DNA from 3 places in the Halomonas sp. 18071143 genome. Region 3 is predicted to be linked to each of the others. Evidence: predicted binding sites of a transcription regulator. Region 3 holds the regulator's gene; each other region holds the start of a gene.

Region 1 (6,635 bases), 1.2 Mb from region 3:
ATCTGCATGGTGACATAGCCATCTGTCAGTACCGCGACAAACAGCCACAGACTGACGCCCAGCAGCGCAACGTTGCCAGCAACGGCCACAAAGCGCTGCATGGGCCGCGACCGCCAGAACAGCAGCGATATCGCCCCCGAAAGCAGAGGCAACAGAACGGGAAGTGCAACTTCAGGCCTCACGTGTCGGTATCCTTCATCTTGTCCAAATCATCTGCCTTCACGATCTCATAGGCACGGCGAATCAGTACGACGGCAAATGCCAGTACGCCGAACGCGATCACGATGGCGGTCAGCACCACGGCCTGGGGCAGCGGATCGGCCACGGGGCCCAGTGGCTGCATCATGCCTTCGGGAATCAGCGGTGGCGCGCCACGGGTCATGCCTGCGGTGGTAAAAATCAGCAGGTTGGCGCCATTGGAAAGCAGCAGCAAACCGATCACCAGTTTGACGATCGAACGCCGCAGCATCATGAATACGGCAGTGGCGTACAGCAAACCAATCGCCAGGGCCATTAGCGGTTCCATGGGGAGCCTCCTATGTTATCCGGGGTATGCAGCTCAAGGCTCATCCTTGTCCACCTCCATTAACGCCATGACCATGCCCATCACGGAACCCAGCACCGCCAGATAGACGCCCACATCGAAGATCAGCGGCGTAGAGGCCTTGAACTCGATACCGGGAATCGTCCACCACTGTGCAGTCAAGAAGGGCTCACCCATGAACCAGGCGGGCACCACCGAGATCATGCCCAACAGCAGACCCGCCCCGACCAGGTCGCGGGGGTCGACCATGCGCAGCACTTCTCGGGTGGCGCTGGCACCAAAGGCGAACAGGTAAAGCGCAAACGCCCCCGCCGCCACCAGCCCGGCGATGAAGCCGCCGCCGGGCTCGTCATGGCCACGCAGCAACAGAAAAATAGAGAACATCAGTTGCAGCGGCATCAAAAAGCGTGCCGCCGTATTGAGAATGATCGTACCTGACTTAACCATCGTAGGGCTCCTTGACGCTGCTCTTCTCCGCCTCTACTGATTTGCCCTGGGGGCCATCGTGACGCAGTTTCAACATGGCAATGACACCAATGGCGGCCAGCGCCAGCACGAACATTTCGCCCAGCGTATCCAGGGCACGGTAGTCCACCAGAATCACGTTGACGATGTTGCGCCCATGAGCCAGCGGTGCGCTGTTCTCGACCATGTACGTGGAAATGGTTTCGAACTGGTCGATGCTCCATGCCGTCATGATCAACAGGAAGATCATGACCCCCATGGCAGCTGCCACGGCACCGTCACGCACGCGCTCGAGGCTGGTCGAGAGGTTGGAGTAACGCGGCAAGCGGAACAGCACCAGCACCAGCAGAATGACCGTCATGGTCTCTACCAGCAGCTGGGTGATGCCGAGATCGGGGGCACTGAACAGAATGAAGATCAGCGCAATCGAGAAGCCCATGATGCCAACCGACACCACGGCTCCCAGGCGCGAGCGCGAGATGGTGGCAAAAATTGCCCCCATGGCCATGGTACCGACCACGATGATTTCATGGAAACGCACGTCCAGCGTCAGCGCCAGCTGGGGCGAGTGGCGCAGCAGAATCGAATTACCGACCAGGCCGATCAACACCACCAGCATCACCAGAATGTAATTACGCATGTAGCCATTCTGCAGAATGTGGGTCTGCCACTCGGAGAAGCGTACGACGCCATTCATGAAGCCTTCATAGCCTGCTTCCGGCCCATAGCGCATGACCGGTGCCAATCGCGCCAAATGGCTGCGCACCTCGTCCCAACGCTTGAACAGCAAAAAGCCCAGCGCCATGCTCACCAGCGACATGATCAGCGCCACGTTGATACCGTGCCACAGCGACAGGGTAACCGTCAGCGCATCGCCCACTACCGAAGTGGCCGCAGCGGTCAGCAGTGCATCCACCCCCAGCAGCGCGGGCGCCAGCCCCAGCAATAGCGAGCCGCAGGCCAGCAGTGCAGGCCCCAACAGCATGCTAAACGGCGCTTCATGGGCGACCTTGGGAGTGGCATGCTGCGCGCCAAAGAAAGGGCGCAGCGCAATGATGGCCGCCACGGCAATGGTCAGAATGGCCGAGAGGAACGCAAACAGCACCAGCATCAGACGCACGCTGTCGGCGCCCAAGGCAGCCTCCAGCATCAGCTCCTTGCCAATGAAACCGAACAGCGGTGGAACCCCGGCCAACGACAGCGCCGCCACGAAGGCAATCGTCGCCGTCACGGGCATGGCTCTCCGCAAGCCCCCCATGGCCGTGACATCCTTGGTGCCCGTTTCATGGTCCAGAATACCCGCCACCATGAAGAGCGCGCCTTTGTACATGGAGTGCGCTAGCAGGAAGGTGACGAACGCCGTCATGGCATAGTCGGAGCCAATGCCCAGCAGCATGGTCAAGGTGCCCAGCGCCATGATCGTCGAGTAGGCCAGCAGCTTCTTGATATTGGTATGGTGGATCGCCAGGAAGGCGCCCGTCAGCATGGTGGTCGCACCCACCACCGAGAGAATGCCCACCCACATGCCGGTACCGCCCAGCTCGGGCTGCAGGCGCGCCAGCAGGTAGATGCCCGCCTTGACCATGGTGGCCGAGTGCAGGTAAGCCGATACGGGCGTTGGCGCCGCCATGGCGTTCGGCAGCCAGAAATGAAACGGAAACTGCGCCGACTTGGTGAACGCCCCGAGCAGCAGGCAGATCAACATGGGCGTATAGAGCGCATGCTCGCGCAGGTTGTCGTCGGACTGCAGAATCTCGCTCAGCGACCAACTGCCGCTGGCCACACCCAGCAGGACCAGTCCCGCCATCAGCGCAAGGCCACCGGAAACGGTCACGAACAAGCCCTGGCGAGCCGACTTTCTGGCCTCGATATCGTTATGGTTGAAGCCGATCAACAGATACGAGGTGATACTGGTCAGTTCCCAGAAAACGAACAGGGTCAACAGGCCATCGGCCATGACCAGCCCCATCATGGAGGCCATGAAGGCCACCAGCGCCAGATGGAAGCGGGCAATATCCGGATGCCCTTTCAGATACCCGCCAGCATAGATCAGTACGCAAGTACCGATGACGGAAATCAGCAGGCCAAACAGCAGCGACAGGCCATCCAGCAAAAAGCTCAGGCTGATCCCCAGCGACGGCACCCACGCCCACTCCAGCAGCTGCGGCCCTTCACTCAGCACCACCGGGGCCTGGCCAATCAGCCACGCGGCCATCAGCGCTGGAAATAGCGCCAGCACCAGGCTGGTTCGTTCCCTACACCAGAGGTTGAGCAGCGGTGACGACGCTGCCAGCACGAAGCCTATTAAAACGGCAAATTGCATCCGGCGTTCTCTCCCTAAAATAAGCGCAAACTATTCCCGCAAGCGGCGCATGGTACGACATGTGCCGCTTAAACGTTGAATAAATGTGATTTTATATGCACAAACCTTATACCAGCCTTTCGAAAAACTCCAGCCACCTCGCTGGCATAAAAAAAGCTCGGGCAGTGGCCAAAGCGGCGTCAGCGCGAGCAGAAATCTTACGGAGCGGGCACGGGCAACCAGCCCAACAGCTCATTATTGACCACGGCCAACAGGGCATCGATATGATCATCGCGATCATTCAGGCAAGGAATATAGCTGAACGTCTCGCCACCGGCCTCCATGAAACTGTCGTGAATCTCCTCCTTGATCTCTTCGAGGGTTTCCACACAGTCGGAGGAGAAAGCAGGTGACAGAATGGCAATGTGCTTGTGGCCCTGCCTGGCCAGCTCGGCCACATGATCCACGGTTTGCGGGCCTACCCACTTTTCCGGGCCAAACTGTGACTGGAAGGCGGTATCGACCTCCTCCTTGCTCAACCCCAGACGCTCACGCAGCAGGCGCGTGGTTTTCTGGCACTGGCAGTGGTAGGGATCGCCTTCCATCAGATAGCGTTCCGGCACACCGTGGTAGCTGGCCACGAGCTTGGTGGGACGGCTTTCAAAGCCGTCGTACGCCTCTTGCACCGAGTTGGCCAGCGCCTGGATGTAAGCCGGGTGTTCAAAGTAGGCCGGCACCGTGCGCAGGTAGGGCTGCCACTTCATCTTCATCAACGTGCGAAACGCCTGATCATTGGCGGTAGCCGTGGTGGGCGAGCCGTACTGCGGATAGAGCGGGAAGAACACGATGCGCTCGCAGCCCTTCTCTTTCATGCGATTCAGCACGCTTTCCGTGGAAGGGTTGCCATAGCGCATGCAGAAATCGACCTCGACACTGTCGCCATACAGCGCTTTCAGCCGGGCGGTCATCTTTTCCGTCTGTGCACGGGTAATGGTCAGCAGCGGGCTCTCGTCTTTTTCGGTGTTCCAGATGCTTTTATAGGCATGGCCCGACGTAAAGGGGCGCTTGGTCAGAATGATGAGCTGCAGCAGCGGCTGCCATTTCCAACCCGCATAGTCCACGACCCGCTTATCCGACAGGAATTCGTTGAGATAGCGCCGCATGGACCAGTAGTCAGTCGCATCGGGCGTCCCCAGATTGGCCAGCACCACGCCCACCTTGGCGGGGGCAACCGGAGGATGACTGCTTGGCGCGTGGGCCAAGCGCCCTTCACCTGGTTGATCCTTTACAACGCTGTCGGCCATCTCACTTACTCCTGGGGGCTGTCGATCATTCACAATGGTCTAAATCTTATCACTTTTCAGCAAAGACGCGGGATAAAGTTATACTATCAACATAATTTGTACAACTGTATACCAACCCATGTCCAAGCCTTTGCTACTCATTCTGGGTGACCAGCTTTCCCTGACCCTGCCTACCCTCCGCCGGGCTCCTGAAGGCGCGGTGGTGGCGTTCTGCGCCAGCAGGTAGAGCAGCTCCTGGCATCGCCCCCCACTGCCGCCGGTTACGAGCAAGCCGCTCACACCCAAGGATACCCCCACGAGGAGCGCTCCTCATGAGCCGTTTCGCAACGCTGCATGCCGAACCACCGGTCACGCTCTACCACGATGGACACTGCCCCTTTTGTCGCGTCGAAGTGGCCTGGCTAGCCAAACATCGCCACCACCAGCGCATTCGTCTGGTCGATATTCAGCACGAGGATTTCGATCCCGGCGCATTGGGGCTCAGCTTCGAGGCCATGATGGGGCAACTGCATCTTCAGGATCAGCAGGGAAACTGGTATGTGGGGATGGATGCCAGCCGGGCCCTGTATGCCGTGTTGGGCTACAGGCGGCTGGTAAGACTGTCTTGCTTGCCTGGCCTGCGCGCCGTCATGGATGCAGGCTATCGGTTCTTTGCCCGTCGCCGAATTCGGCTGGGCCAATGGTGGGAAAAATGCGGGTCACGCTCGCGCAATCAGTGATGCCTGGGCGTCAGAATACCAGCGGCATACGCGAGGTCAGCGGCGCGCTGTAGTGGGCGTCGCGACCAATGACTTCATCCTGAGGCACGTGCTGCACAAGATACGCCCGGTGGATACCTGCCCGCTTGAGTTCGAGGTAGACATCGTCCAGCGAACGAAACAGCATGGGCTTGCCACGCTGGGTCAGCATATGGCGCTCACCCTCGACATCTTCAAGCTCGACCTGATAAAACCGGCTGCCCGAGTGCGTGATTACTCGAATTTCAAAATTGTCATGACGTTCGACGAACTGTTTAAGCTCTTTAAGTTCCATGGTTCCCTCCTGTTATTGGTCATTGCCATGGAGCACAGCATGCCCTTGCCCCATGACAATCATATTACCCTGGCACTATCTCTCTAAGAGGGCAATAACAGAAAAGAGTTCCTGACCGAAACGTCAAGATGTGTGTCGTGTTACTGATATTCCGAGGGGTCGATGGCCTTGCCTAGGGAATTGCGATCGATCCAGTTGCCCCCTTTGGTTTCCTTGTAACGGAACACGACCTTGTCGCCAATGGTGACCGGTAATTCCGCATCTTCTGTCTGGTAGCTGTACTGCTCCCCTTCCACTACCAGGTGGTAGCGGTAAAGGTCGGGCATGCCCAACCACTCCTTGAAGGGACCTTCACGCTCTAACGACTGGAGCTCACCCCGACCTTCCAGCTTGGGAAGCCGCTTACGGTTACCGCGCCTAAAACCACCTGCCATGCGTTACTCCTGTCTATCTACCAATGCGATTGACCCACGCTTCTCATCCCGCCCTTCCAGTGAGGGTTACCCAGACGACTCAGCCAACGGGGAGCGCATTATACGTGCTCCCCCCTCAGCCTCAAGTCAATCGCCGAAGGCTTCACCGTAACTATCCGGCGCCAGATCTTCGAAGCGCGTGTATTTGCCTATGAAGGCCATGTGTACCGTTCCAATGGGGCCATTACGCTGCTTACCAATGATCAGCTCGGCCAGGCCCTGGTTATCCGGGTTATCGCGGTTATACACTTCGTCGCGATACACGAAGGCAATGACGTCTGCATCCTGCTCGATCGCGCCCGAGTTATGGCTCACGATGCCATCCGCTAGCCAGCACGCGTCACCGGGGACGGTCAAATCGAAGACCTCTTCTTCACCGCAAGGGCGTATCTCGACGACTTGGTCCCAAAAGAGATCGCTGGAGGCAATCTGTGCCAAAGCCACATCGCCCAGCGCATCTGCATAGCTGCCAAGGGTTTCCCGGGAAGGAGCAAAGCTAAAATGGGACGAGCCGC
Region 2 (6,635 bases), 460 kb from region 3:
GCTGCCAACCGGTTTCGCTGAGGGGGTGGTCGGTGCTGCCGCGCAGCATGCGGCCACCCAGTGGCTCACCGTGGCGCATCAGGTCGATGGTCATGATGTCGGCATCAGGAAAGCGCATGGTATCTCCCGGTCAGATGATGGCGTGGCGCACGCGGGCAGAGACCCACTCGGACACCAGCACGGTGGCAAAGATCAGCACGAAGATGACGCTGACCTGATTCCAGGCCAGGCTGTTGATCGAGGCGTTGAGCTGCAGCCCGATGCCGCCTGCGCCCACCAGCCCCAGCACCGTGGACTCACGAATGTTGATATCCCAGCGGTACACGCTGATACCGGCGAACGCGGGCATCACCTGGGGCAACACGCCGTAGTTCATCACCTGCAGGCGGCTCGCCCCGGTAGCGCTGATGGCCTCGACGGGCGTGGGGTGGATCTCTTCGATGGCTTCATAGAGCAGCTTGCCCACGAACCCAATGGAGCGTAGCGCAATGGCAATGATGCCCGCCAGCACGCCGGGGCCGAGAATGGTCACCAGCAGCATCGCCCAGATCAGCGAGTTGATGGAGCGTGACGAAACGATGATGGTCAACGCCAGGCTGCGCACCAGCGGGTGGGGCGTCGTGTTGCGAGCCGCCAGAAAAGCTACCGGGAACGCCATGACGATGCCCAGCGCGGTGCCTAGCGTGGCGATGTTGAGGGTGTCCCACATGGGCTTCCAGAGGACGCTGGCATACTCCCAGCGGGGCGGCATCATGCGGTTGATCAGGTCACTGCCCTGGCGGCCAGCATCCTCCACGAACACCCACATGGTGTTGTCGGAGATCACTTTCCAGCAGAGCAGGAAAAGGCAGACACCTGCCAGCCAGGCCACATACTGGAGCCACTGGGCACGGGTGGTGCGCCGCTGCCACTGCGGCACGCCTTGAGGGGAACTCGAAACAGGCATGGAAATTTCCTTTACGGGTTAAAGCATCGCAGCGCTACTGGGTCCAGCGGCGCACATGGCTGGAGGCGTATTCACTCATCAGCACGATGGCAATGATGATCAGCAGGATCGCCGCCGAGGTGCCGTATTCGTAACGGCTCAGCGAGGTGTTCAGCGTGGCGCCAATGCCCCCCGCGCCGACGATGCCGATCACCGACGATTCACGGAAATTGATGTCCAGACGGTACATGGAGAGCCCGATCAAGCGCGGCATCACCTGCGGCTGCACCGCATGGTTCATGGTTTGCCACCAGCTTGCCCCCGTGGCACGCACGGCTTCGACCTGTTTCCAGTCCAGGTCCTCGATATCTTCTGCCAACAGCTTGGCCATGAAACCGATGGTGGCGAAGGCCAGCGTCAGCATGCCCGCAAACGGCCCGAAGCCGAACATCACCACGAACAGAATGGCGATGATGATCTCCTGAAACGTCCGCGAGATGGCAATGATGGCGCGGCACAGGGTATAGATGGGCAGCGGGGCAATGTTGCGTGCCGCGCCCAGGCCTACCGGGATCGCCAGCAAGACGCCGATCACGGTGGAGGTCAGCGTCATGGTCAGGCTTTCCATCAGCCCGGCGATGATGTCGTTCTGGCGACTGAGGAAATCGGGCTGCAAAAAAGCCCCTAGAAAGTTGAGCGCTCGGCCGGAGCCTTCCGCCACCCGCGCCCAGTTGACCTGCACCGACGACAGCGCCAGCACCAGATACACCACCACACCGATGGCCAGGCCCCAGCGCAGCCGTGGGTTTTCGATCAGCGGCAGACGCCGCCACTGACCCTGGCGCGCAGCTTGCTGGCGCGCCGTGGCGTCTGCCGTGCTCATAGCGCGCCTCCACTGGCGACCTGGGCGAGCGGCCGCGCGTCATGGTGTGTTTTGGCGACTGACGCTGCAGTACGAGTTACCTGTGTTGCCTCGTCCTCTTCGTCGGCGGGCTCGGGCGTGGTGTCCCAGTCCTCTTCCCCATAGATGGTGGTGAGGATCTCGCTGGTGAGTTCGCTGGGCTTGCCGTCGAAGACGATTTGTCCGGCACGCAGGCCCACAATGCGGTCGGCAAACTGCTGCGCCAGAGCCACGTCATGAATATTGATGATGGCAGCCAGCTCGCGCTCGGCGCACAGCTCGCGAATCAGACGCATGATCTGGCGCGAGGTTTTGGGGTCCAGGCTGGCGGTGGGCTCATCCACCAGCAATAACTTGGGGCTTTGCAGCAGTGCGCGGGCGATGCCGACACGCTGGCGCTGGCCACCCGACAGCGCGTCGGCGCGCTTGTCGATGGCATGGGGCAAGCCCACTCGCTCCAACAGGCGAAATGCTTCAGCAACGGCTTCCTGGGGGTAGCGGCGCAAGAAGCTGCGCCAGAAGCCGACATAGCCCAGCTGGCCCGACAGCACGTTTTCCATGACGGTCAGCCGGTCGACCAGGGCATATTCCTGAAAAATCATGCCCATGGAGCGACGTGCGTGACGCAGGCGGCTGCCCGACAGCTTGGTCAGTTCGGTCTCTTCCAGGCGGATACTGCCCTGGCTGGGCTCCACCAGACGATTGACGCAGCGGATCAGGGTACTTTTGCCTGCACCCGATGGCCCAATCAGCGCCATCACCTGGCCTTTGGGCAGCGATAGGTGAATATCGGTCAGCGCGCGGTCGCCCGTCGGGTAACGCTTGCCAACGCCAGTGAGTGTCAACATGGAGAATGCCTCGTTTGCTTGTCGCTCAAAACGTTCAACTGACTCGACCCCATAACGCGTCGGCCAGAAGGTTGCCCTCCTGGCCGACAGGGTCACGCAGCGCTGGAATCAATCGCAGTCGTAAGTGACGCCATTGGCATCGGCAATGGTGCGGATGACCGACCAGTGCTCTTCATAGCTGATGGGGATGAACTGCGCTTCGCCAGAGTTCTCGAACTCCGCCTGCAGGGCGGTGCCTTCCCAGTCGTAGCTGAAGAACGCATCCTGGATCTGCTGCTGCAGTTCGGGCGTCAGGTTGTGGGCGGTGCCGTATGCCGTGGTGGGGAAGGTTTCGGAGGTGTAGATCACCTCGTAATCACCCTCGTTGATGACACCCCGTGACAGCATGCGATGGGCAACGGAGTTGGCAATGGCCGCCGCATCGTAATCCTTGTTGATGACGCCCAGGATGGAGTTGTCGTGGGAGCCGGAGAAAGCCGTTTCGAAGTCATCACCGGCTTCCAGACCGTACTCGGAGCGCAGCAGCGCGGACGGTGCGCGGAAGCCCGAGTTGGACGTTTCGGAAGTGAAGGCCAACTGACGACCCTGCAGGTCTTCCATGCCGTCGATACCGCTACCGGGGTAGGTGATGATCTCCATTTCGTAACCGTAGCTGCCATCTTCGGCCGCCATGATGGCGAAGGGACGGAAGCCGCCACAGTTGACCGCCACCGGTACGCCACCGGTGTTGAAGCCCGCCACGTGCAGACGGCCAGCGCGCAGCGCTTCCTGCTGGGCAGCATTCGACTGCACCGGGAAGAACTGAACGCGTTTACCCGTCGCTTCGCTCAGGTGATCCAGGAAACCCGCCCATACGTCGGCGTAGACCGCCGGGTCTTCAACCGGCGTGTAAGCAAAGACCAGCGTGTCCGGATCGACCCACCGAGACTCATCGCTGGGGATATCGGCCACCATGTCGCCATCGTTGTCCACGTAGCGTGAGGAGAGATCGGCAGCCGCATTCATCGCACTGAAAGCGAAGGCACTGGCAACGGCAGCACTGATCAGGGTGCGCGAGAGTGACACGGTAGAGAGACGAGAGGATTGCATGGATCACCTAACGGGGTAGTGAAGAGGTGGATGTATCCTGACGCCCCAGGATGACAGCGGCGAGTCTGGCGGGTGACAACTTCGTGACGTCTACATGACACCCGCGTGAACGACCTGCCGCTCTGGCGGCTCACGGCCCCACGCAGCAGCCACGCCGTTCCACGAACAGGCTGTTCCCGGCAATCTTCTTCGCCTGGTGCTTGAGTTCGGAGAGCTGGCTGGCAATGTCCAGGGCCTTGCATTGGCCCGGGTCACTGATGGGCTTGACGGCTACCGACACGCTGACGAAAGGGAAAAAGCTGACGCTTCCCTGACGGCTTTCGATGGAAAGCCCGCCTCTCTGGCGATCCTCTTCCTCGTAGAAGCTCGGGGCCATGACCTCGAAGGAGGCCAGAATCTGCTGGCACACGCTCTCCCAGTGCTCCAGCGGTAACAGCATCATGAAGTCGTCGCCACCGATATGCCCGATGAAGCCCCCCGCGCTTTCCACCTGAGCCTGCAATAGCCGCGACAGCGAGATGATCACATGATCCCCGCGGGCATAACCATAGGCATCGTTGAACGCCTTGAAGTGATCCAGATCCACGTAGGCAGCGGCAAAGCCATTGCCCTGGCTCAGGTAGGCCGTGAGGGTTTCATTGATCAGAATGTTACCGGGCAGCCCGGTGAGCGGATTGGCATGGCGCGCCTGACGCACCTGGATGGCGGTGATCTCGCGCAGCAAATCGACGATATTGCCCATACCCAGATACTGCCCTTCGCCATCGACGATGACGAAGTCCTCCTGTTCGATGTCGCGGCTGTCGGTCAGCTGCTGGCTCAGCGTTTCCAAGGGCATGTCGGCGGCGGCCACCAGCATCTTGCGATCGGCGATGTCCAGCACGCAGCGCTTGGCGTACAGCGAATGGCTATAAGGGTTGGTGAACAGCGTCAGGAACCCGTTGCGCCGCACCACGGCAATGGGCACGCCCTGTTCGATCACAGCCACGCAGCGCAGATGCGGCGTTTCACGAAACCGTTCCGCCAACGTGGGCACTGACACACTGGGCGCCACGGCCTCCACGCTGCGCAGGATGGTATGCGCCGTACGCCCGGCGGGAGTTTTCAATTGCGTGGTGGCGGGCAGCAGCGTATTGAGCTGAACAGGCGGCTGAACGCTGGGACGTGCGAAGTAGAACCCCTGCAACAGCGCCAATCCACGGTCCAGCTCCCACAGGCACAGGTGCTCTGCCGCGGTTTCGACCCCTTCTGCGATGAGCTGGCAGTCGAGGCTTTTGGCGACGTCCAGTATCGAGCGCAGAAACTCCCGCTTGGCGGGTTCCTGATCGATGCCGGAAATGAAATGGCGGTCCAGCTTGACGAAATCCGGGCGCAGCTCCGCCCAGTGGCGCAGGCTGGAGTGACCGGCCCCCAGGTCATCCAGGGCCACCTGAAACCCCATGTCGCGGTAGTGAGCCACCGCTTGGCGCATCAGGTCGTAATCGTGAATGGGCACGTGCTCGGTCAGCTCGATCACCACCCGCTCCGGCGGCAGGCCACTCTCCTGAATGAAGCCCAGCGTCAGCCCCTCGCGGAAATCACGCTCGACGATGGTCAGCGGCATGACGTTGAGGAACAGCAGCCCAGGGAGTGCGAGTTCGGCAAAACGGCGAATGGCGAGCCGTCGGCAAAGCAGGTCCAGCTCCACCAGCAGCCCGGCCTGGGTCGCCACGTCGAACAGCCTTAGCGGTGAATGCAACGGAGAGGTGCTGGGGCCACGAATCAGCGCTTCGTAGCCATAAATGGCCTGCTGATTGGCATCGACAATGGGCTGAAAAAGTACGTGCAGCTCTTCTGCCGCGATAATCTGGTTAAGCCACTGAGTTTCTTGTGCGGTCATGTGCCTGCTGCCCTGTCAAACGTCAACGATCCCTATGACTTGTCAACTCCATCAGGAAGGTGCCAGGGCAGCAAGCGTGCGTCATTTACATGACATTTTCATGACGAACCATCGGTTGGCGCCTTCATGCCTGGGATGTCCGGCGGCGGAAACACCGCGTCGCCACCGCGGGCATCCAACTGACGAATATCGGTGGGACGACCGTTCTCGTCGAGACTGACCAGGCCTATCCCACTGGCATTCCACAGCCGCTCGCCAGCGCTGGCCTGCTCGGGGTCCCGGGGGTAGATGCTGAGCTTGCGCCGCTGGGTAAACCAGTTGAGCGGCGACAGCGGCGCGTATAGCCAACGATTGAGCCGGTCGAAGGTATCCAGCAGCCGCCGAGGGAAGGTGTTTTTCACGCCGCTGGAAGTGATCTGCCACAGATGCGGGGCCTGCTCCTGCCCGCGTACGACGATGTCGTAGGCAAAGGAGTAGTGCACGTCCCCCGACAGGATCACGTAGTTGCCGGGTGTCCTGGAGTGCCGCCAGATGTGCAGCAGCACGCTGGCAGCACCGCGATGGGCCATCCAGTTTTCGGCATCGACCATCAACGGCTTGCCGGCCAGGGTAAACAGCTTTTGAATGCCCTCGATCAGCTTGACCCCGAACATCGGGGCAGGCGAGACGATCACCGCGCTGGGGGTGCCCAACAGCGCCTGCTGCATCTCCATGAGCGCCTCCCAGTCCATCAGCCCCGAGGGCCGTTTGGGGTTGCGCTCACTGCGCCAGCGGCGCGTACGGGTATCGAGCACGATCAGCGCGGGGGCGCCTGACACCTGAAACTCCCACCCTTGAAAGCGCAGAAGCCGCTCGATCACGCTGTCCTGGGCCTGGGGGTTCAAGGTGCCCGACCCATCGAACAACGTGCCGACCTGATGCAGCAGCGGGTTGAGTTTGTCCGGAGCATTGCCCCACCCTTGGCAAAGCAGGTAGGCCACCAGCGCGTTGCCA
Region 3 (6,635 bases):
AAGAGTGACTTCATGTCTTACCAGTTCCTGCGGTAATCTTCCTTGCCTAGAATATTGCATACGTTGTGCCACGCATGCCAAAAATCAAAAAAATTATTTATTATCAATAATTTAAAAAAACAAGGATGGTATAAAGCATGGGCTCAGGGGGTCATGACCACGCCTTTGAGGTGGTTAAAAATGACACATGAGTGATGTGTGACCAGAGTTCTATGCCAATATGGCACACTTATACAGGGGTTGTGCAGGAAGCGGATAAGGAGGAGCGCAAAGCGTCATCGAGCCCTCAAGCCGAGCCGCTGACTCGCTTGGCAGGGAAGACACAGCGAAAGGATGCCCCCTCGCCAGGATGTGACTCTATGTTGAGCTGGGCCTCGTGGCGCAGCAGCACGTGCTTCACGATGGCCAGGCCCAGACCCGTCCCTCCTGTTGCCGTACTACGCCCTTTATCCACTCGATAGAAGCGCTCGGTCAGGCGGGGGATATGCACCGGATCAATGCCATCGCCATCATCCTCGACCTCGATACACCCGCTGCCGTTGGCGGCCACCGACCAGCGCAACGTGATCTGACTGCCTTCTGGGGTATAGCGCACGGCATTGAAGGCTAGATTGGAAATGGCGCTGCGCAGCTCCTGCTCGCTGCCGATCAAGCCAGCGTCGCTCTCCAGAATGACCTGCACACTGTGCTGCTGCCTGGAGAGCGCCAGGGCGTCTCGGCGAATGCTGTCGAGCATGGGGCCTACGGCCAGCGTCTGGTGATCATCGCCTCCCTGGTCGATTTCCAGCCGTGACAGCAGCAGCAGGTCGTTGACCAGATTCTGCATTCGTCGCGTCTGCTCCTCCATCTGTACGATCCCTTTACCCAATCGGGGAGGCAGCAGCTCCTTGAGGTCGCCGTAGGTTTCCAGATAGCCCGACAGCACGGTCAGCGGAGTGCGCAACTCATGGGAGACGTTGGCGACGAAGTCACGCCGCATCTGCTCCAGGCGATGCAAGCGCGTGATATCACGGGCCATGACCAGCCGCTCGTCATCGCCGTAGAGGGTGATCTGATACTGGAGGATGCGCCGCTCGTCGATCGGCGAGGTCAGCGTCAGCGGCTCGCTGTAGTCGCGGGCATTGAAGTAGCTGATGAAGCGAGGGTCGCGCAGCAGGTTGGTGATGTGCTGGCCACGATCGTGGGCGGTTTGCAGCCCCAGCATGTCGGTGGCCGCGCTGTTCCACCACTCCAGGTCGCCGTGGCGGTCCAGCATCACCACGCTATCGCGCATGGCTTCGGAGGACTCCTGGATTCTCGCCAGCGTCGCCCGTAAACGACTTTGGGTAATGCGCTGGCTTTTCTGGTAGCGATAGAGGCGGTCGAACAGCTCCCCCCACATGCCCTTCGCCGCCGGGGGCTCATCGTGGGGGTGAAGCGTCAGCCAAAGGAAGAGCGCTCGAAACTGGCGCAGATGATAGACCAGACAAAACAGCAGCCCCGCCGCCAGCCCGGCGCCAGGGTAATCCACCAGCCATCCCAGGCAGAGGCCCAACAGGGCCAGCCAGATGATGCGCCAGATCTCACGGCTCCACAGGCGCACGCTTACACTCGCGCAGAGAACCGGTACCCAGTACCGCGCACCGTTTGAATCAGATTTTGATGAGGCTCGCCCAGCGCTTTACGAAGACGACGAATATGCACGTCCACCGTGCGCTCTTCCACGTAGACGTTGCCACCCCATACCTGGTCAAGCAATTGGCTGCGCGTGTAGGCGCGCTCCTGATGGGTCATGAAAAACTGCAGCAGACGATACTCGGTAGGCCCCATTTCCAGCGCCTTGCCATGGGCGCTGACCCGGTGGCTCACCGGGTCCAACAGCAGACCATTGATTTCGATGGGGTCTTCCACGCCACGCGGCGTGGCACGGCGCAGCACGGCCTTCAGGCGGGCCACCAGCTCACGGGGGGAAAAGGGCTTGGTGATATAGTCGTCGGCACCCGCTTCCAGGCCCTGGATCTTGTTGTCCTCTTCGCCCTTGGCCGTCAGCATGATGATCGGCAGCTCGGCGGTGGCTTCTTCGCGCTTCAGCCGACGGGCCAGCTCGATGCCGCTGGTGCCCGGCATCATCCAGTCCAGCAGCAACAAGTCAGGCTGGTGGTCGACGACCATGGCGTGGGCATCCTGGGCGTTGTCCGCTTCAAGCACGCGATAGTCAGCCATCTCCAGCGCCACGGCGATCATTTCGCGGATCGGCGCCTCATCATCGACGATCAGTACGGTCTTGGCGGTCATTCCAGGGCCTCACGGTGCTCTATTCAGGAAGGTTCAATGACATGCGTGTGACGATAACACCATGACTTGATGACAGTTCCATGACACCCAGTCAATTTAGCCCGCTACCGGCCACCAGCTCAAGGCAATACCTGCAAAGACCAGCAGACCCGACCAGTGGTTGTTCAGGAAGGCCTGAAAACAGCGGTCTCGATCGCGCCCGACGATCAGCCACTGCTGGTACACGAACGTCGCCGCCATGCCCAGCAACCCCAGCCAGAAAAAGCCCCCTAGCCCAACGCGCAGCGCGACCCAGCTCAGCAGGGCCAGCACGCTTGCCTGCAGCACTCCGATGATCAGCCGGTCAGCACGGCCAAACAGCACGGCGGTCGACTTGATACCGATTTTCAGATCATCGTCACGGTCGACCATGGCGTACTGGGTATCGTAGGCAACGGTCCACAGCAGGTTGGCACTGAACAGCAGCCAGGCTTCCAGAGGCACGTGGCCCAATACCGCGCCAAACGCCATGGGAATGGCCCAGGAAAAGGCCGCGCCCAGCACCACCTGCGGGAAGTGGGTGTAGCGCTTCATGAACGGATACACGAAAGCCAGCAGCACGCCGCCCACCGACAGCAGCACGGTGAACCAGTTAGTCAGCAGCACCAAAATGAAGGCAGCGGCGACCAGCGCCACGAACAGCAGCTGGGCTTCGGTTTCGCTGATGCGTCCCGTGGCCATGGGGCGCTGGCGAGTACGCTTGACGTGGCCATCCACATGGCGGTCGGCATAGTCGTTCACCACGCAGCCCGCAGCCCGCATCACGTAGACACCGGCAATGAAGATGATCAGCACGGAGCGACCCGGCACCCCTTCTGCAGCCACCCACAGCGCCCAGAGCGTCGGCCACATGAGCAGCCAGGTACCAATGGGCCGATCCAGGCGCATCAGCTGAAGAAAGTCTGCCAGCCGGGCCCAACCCGTTGGCCGCAATAGAGAACGGTCCATGCTCATGCTTACCTCGTGAAAGAAACTCCAGAATAGCCTAGCGCGAGGGCAGGCTCAGCGCATCGGCCATGGTCGATAAAAAATACTCTTGAACCAGCAGCGACAGTCCCGCGTGCTGAAACACCGAGCGACGCCCCCACTGGCTACGCCCCTTGGCGGGGGCACCCCACGCCGTGAAGCGCGGGAGCGACGCCGTAGCCTGCAACGGCCCGCGCACCAGGTCCGGCTGCTGAAACAACCAGCTGCCCAGCGAACGCTCGCCCAAGGCCCCCAGGCCTTTGCCCTGCAGCTGCTCCAGCGGTGCCACCGATCGCGCCACCACCCAGGGGGTGCCGTCGATGCACAGCGCCACCTCGCGTAGCCAGGCGTGGCGACGTGGAGCGATGCCCAGCGCCATGGCTTCGTCCTGAAACGGCAGGCCAATGGTCTGACGCAGCAGGCGTACGCGGAACTGGCTCGGCGCTCCGGCCGCCATCAGGCGCGCCGTCAGGGAGTCGGTCGAGGCCACCCATTGCCACCAGGCCGCACTCATGGCAGGCCGCGCAGCGGCAACCGGCCGCCAGTGGGGGGGTAGCGAAAACGCAGGGCGTGGCAACTCAACGAGCGTCACCTGAGCCTCCAGAACAGTCAATTGGAAAGAAGGCTAGTGTAACATGATGGCTTGGCAGGCTTTTGTTCCTTACCCCCGGATAACGATATGCCCGATTCACACTTCAGCGAATCCCCACATGCCGAGCTGGTCATTGTCGGCACTGGCATGGCCGGTATTGGCCTGGCGCGAGCGCTGCGCCGCCAGGGGGATTCTCGCACCATCGCGCTGGTCAGCGCCGACCGTGGCGAAGAGTACAGCAAACCGCTGCTGTCCACGGGCTTCGCCAAGCGGTTGAGCCCCGAAAAGCTGGCGCAGCGCAGCGCAGAAGCGCTCGCCGACGAACTGAATGCCCAGGTCATGGCCCACACGCAAGTCGTCGAACTGGCGGTGGAACACCAGATGCTGCGCCTGGACAACGGCACTCTGCTCCGCTACGAGCACCTGGTGCTCGCCACCGGCGCGGCCCCGCGCACGCCGTTCCAGATACCCGATGCGCTGAAAGGGCGCTGCTTCACGGTCAACGACCTGGATGACTACCGCCGCCTTTATGCAGCGCTCGCCCAGCCCAGCCGAGTGGCGATCATTGGCGCGGGCCTGGTGGGCTGCGAATTCGCCAACGACCTCCATGCGGGCGGCCACCACGTCACCCTGGTGGCGCCAGAGAGCACCCCGCTACCGCGCCTGCTGCCCGAACCGCTGGGCCACGCCCTGGCCGAAACCTTTCGAACGGCAGGCATGCAACTGGCACTGGGGCGCACGCTGGACAGCCTATCCATGAATGCCGACCGCGACCTGGTACTGCAGCTCGACGGCGGCGAGCGCCATACGGTGGACATCGTCCTGTTGGCCACGGGCCTTGCGCCCCGCACGGCGCTGGCCGAGGCCGCCGGACTCGCGGTCAGCGCCCGCGGTATCGAGGTGGACCGGCTGCTTCGTACTCACCAGCACAATGTATACGCATTGGGCGACGTGGCCTGCATCGACGGCGTGAACGCCATGTACGTTCAGCCGCTGCAAGCCAGCGCCAAAGCGCTGGCGGCCACGCTGGGCGGCTCGCCTACCCCGGTAAGCTTCGGCGCCTGGCCGATCATCGTCAAAACGCCTCTGCTCCCGGTGGTTGCCTACCCGCCAGTGGGCACACCGCAGCACTGGCGAGTGGAGGGTCATGGGCAGGATTTGACGGCGCTGGCGGAAGATAAAGACGGTCGTTTGATTGGTTTTGCGTTGACAGGGGGCTGCGTGAGAAGGAAAGTGGAGCTTTCCAGAGCTGTCCCTGCCCTGCTAGGCTGATTTTCGCCGCCTTCACGACTAGGCTGAATAAGCCCCGCCGGGGTGGGTTACCAACAACATTGACGTTTGTTTTTCACAAGGGAGATTCCTTCATGCGCAAACCTGAACTCGCCGCTGCCATCGCCGAGAGTGCTGACCTGTCCAAGGACAAGGCAGGCCAGGTCCTGAATGTCATTCTGGACGAAATCACCAACAGCGTGGCCAAAGGCGAAGACGTTACCCTGATTGGCTTTGGCACCTTCACCGTACGCGAGCGCGCCGCCCGTACCGGCAAGAACCCGCAGACCGGCGCACCGCTGCAGATTCCGGCCAGCAAGAACGTGGCGTTCAAGCCAGGTAAAGCGCTCAAGGACGCCGTTTCCTAATGAAGCTTTCGCTGACGCTGTGGCTGTTGAGCTTCATGCTCAAGCGCGCCCTGCGCCGCAAGCCACGCTTTCGTGAGCAGCTGGAGCGCATGCAAGGGCTGGACTGGGGCATTGCCACAGAAGACCTGAGCACGGCGCGCCACTACCGAATGACGCCCCGCTACATTACGTCCGGTAAAGGCCTGCCCGTCGACCTGGATCTGGAGCTGCGCTTTCGCGACCAGCAAGCCGCCCTGCGTATCCTCAGAAAGCCGACGCAACAGGCGTTCCTGGATGGCATGGTGGCAGGCGACGTGCGCCTCGTCGGCGACTCTGCCGACATGAACAAGCTGCAAAAGCTGCTCAAATACTTGTAGCCCTGCACGCTGGGCGCATTTTCGTCACGCGAGGTAGCACCAGGCGATGGATATCCCTCATCAGCGATTGGCCTACTTTCGCGTGACGCTCGAATCAGGCTCGGTGCGCCGAGCCGCCGCCCGGCTCAACATCGCCCCTTCCGCCGTCAGCCGACAGATTGCCCTGCTGGAAGAAGCGCTGGGGGCAACCCTCATGGAGCGCCAGCGCGGCGGCATACGCCCCACGCCCGTCGGCGAGATGCTGCTGGAGTACTGCGAGCGGCGCAGCGCCCTCGACGAAAGCTTCATCACGTCCCTCGAAGCCTACCAGCGGCTGGAAACCGGAACGATTTCCCTCACCGTGGGCGAAGGCTTCGTCAGCGACCTGGTGGCTTCTCCCCTGCATGAATTCACCCAGCGCTATGCGGGCATCCAGCTGGATATCCATATCGCGGGCACATCCGGCATCATCGATGCGATTGTCGAGGATCAAAGCCATATTGGGCTGATGTTCCACGAGCGTACCCATCCGCAGCTACGCTTCTGGGCCTCCAGCCCGCAGCCGTTGATGGCCATTCTGGCGCCGCATCACCCCTTGGCCGAGCAGCCCCACCCGCTCACCCTGGCACAGCTCAGCACCCAGCCCATGGCCATGTGGGACACCACCCATGGCGTGCGCCAGATGGTTGACCAGGCGTTTCAACAGGCACGCCTCGCCCCGCGTATGACCATGAACACCAACTCGATGGTGATCCTGGCGCAATACGTGCGCAGCGGCATGGGGGTGACGCT

What was found. The regulator PhoB, encoded in region 3, activates phosphate uptake and scavenging genes when phosphate is short. The targets are predictions, from matches to a motif close to TGTCATANNNNTGTCANA.
Region 1: a site for PhoB is predicted at 5,699-5,716, ahead of KVY02_RS05345 (DUF6482 family protein). Genes of this name have one in related genera too.
Region 2: a site for PhoB is predicted at 3,846-3,863, ahead of phnD (phosphate/phosphite/phosphonate ABC transporter substrate-binding protein). Genes of this name have one in related genera too.

The regions. Positions count from the first base shown of each region.
Region 1 is NZ_CP078120.1:1,117,473-1,124,107, reverse strand. Features, by position in the region: gene KVY02_RS05375 (Na+/H+ antiporter subunit D) at 1-182, opposite strand, end outside; gene KVY02_RS05370 (Na+/H+ antiporter subunit C) at 179-526, opposite strand; gene KVY02_RS05365 (Na+/H+ antiporter subunit B) at 560-991, opposite strand; gene KVY02_RS05360 (putative monovalent cation/H+ antiporter subunit A) at 984-3,332, opposite strand; gene hemH (ferrochelatase) at 3,530-4,615, opposite strand; gene KVY02_RS05350 (thiol-disulfide oxidoreductase DCC family protein) at 4,927-5,334, shown strand; gene KVY02_RS05345 (DUF6482 family protein) at 5,345-5,647, opposite strand; gene KVY02_RS05340 (hypothetical protein) at 5,788-6,081, opposite strand; gene KVY02_RS05335 (replicative DNA helicase) at 6,208-6,635, opposite strand, start outside.
Region 2 is NZ_CP078120.1:353,162-359,796, reverse strand. Features, by position in the region: gene KVY02_RS01795 (histidine phosphatase family protein) at 1-118, opposite strand, end outside; gene phnE (phosphonate ABC transporter, permease protein PhnE) at 131-946, opposite strand; gene phnE (phosphonate ABC transporter, permease protein PhnE) at 981-1,808, opposite strand; gene phnC (phosphonate ABC transporter ATP-binding protein) at 1,805-2,674, opposite strand; gene phnD (phosphate/phosphite/phosphonate ABC transporter substrate-binding protein) at 2,783-3,763, opposite strand; gene KVY02_RS01770 (bifunctional diguanylate cyclase/phosphodiesterase) at 3,894-5,642, opposite strand; gene KVY02_RS01765 (alkaline phosphatase family protein) at 5,741-6,635, opposite strand, start outside.
Region 3 is NZ_CP078120.1:3,758,525-3,765,159, forward strand. Features, by position in the region: gene phoR (phosphate regulon sensor histidine kinase PhoR) at 287-1,582, opposite strand; gene phoB (phosphate regulon transcriptional regulator PhoB) at 1,585-2,274, opposite strand; gene ubiA (4-hydroxybenzoate octaprenyltransferase) at 2,371-3,261, opposite strand; gene KVY02_RS17675 (chorismate--pyruvate lyase family protein) at 3,299-3,871, opposite strand; gene KVY02_RS17680 (NAD(P)/FAD-dependent oxidoreductase) at 3,959-5,143, shown strand; gene KVY02_RS17685 (HU family DNA-binding protein) at 5,236-5,508, shown strand; gene KVY02_RS17690 (hypothetical protein) at 5,508-5,864, shown strand; gene KVY02_RS17695 (LysR family transcriptional regulator) at 5,911-6,635, shown strand, end outside.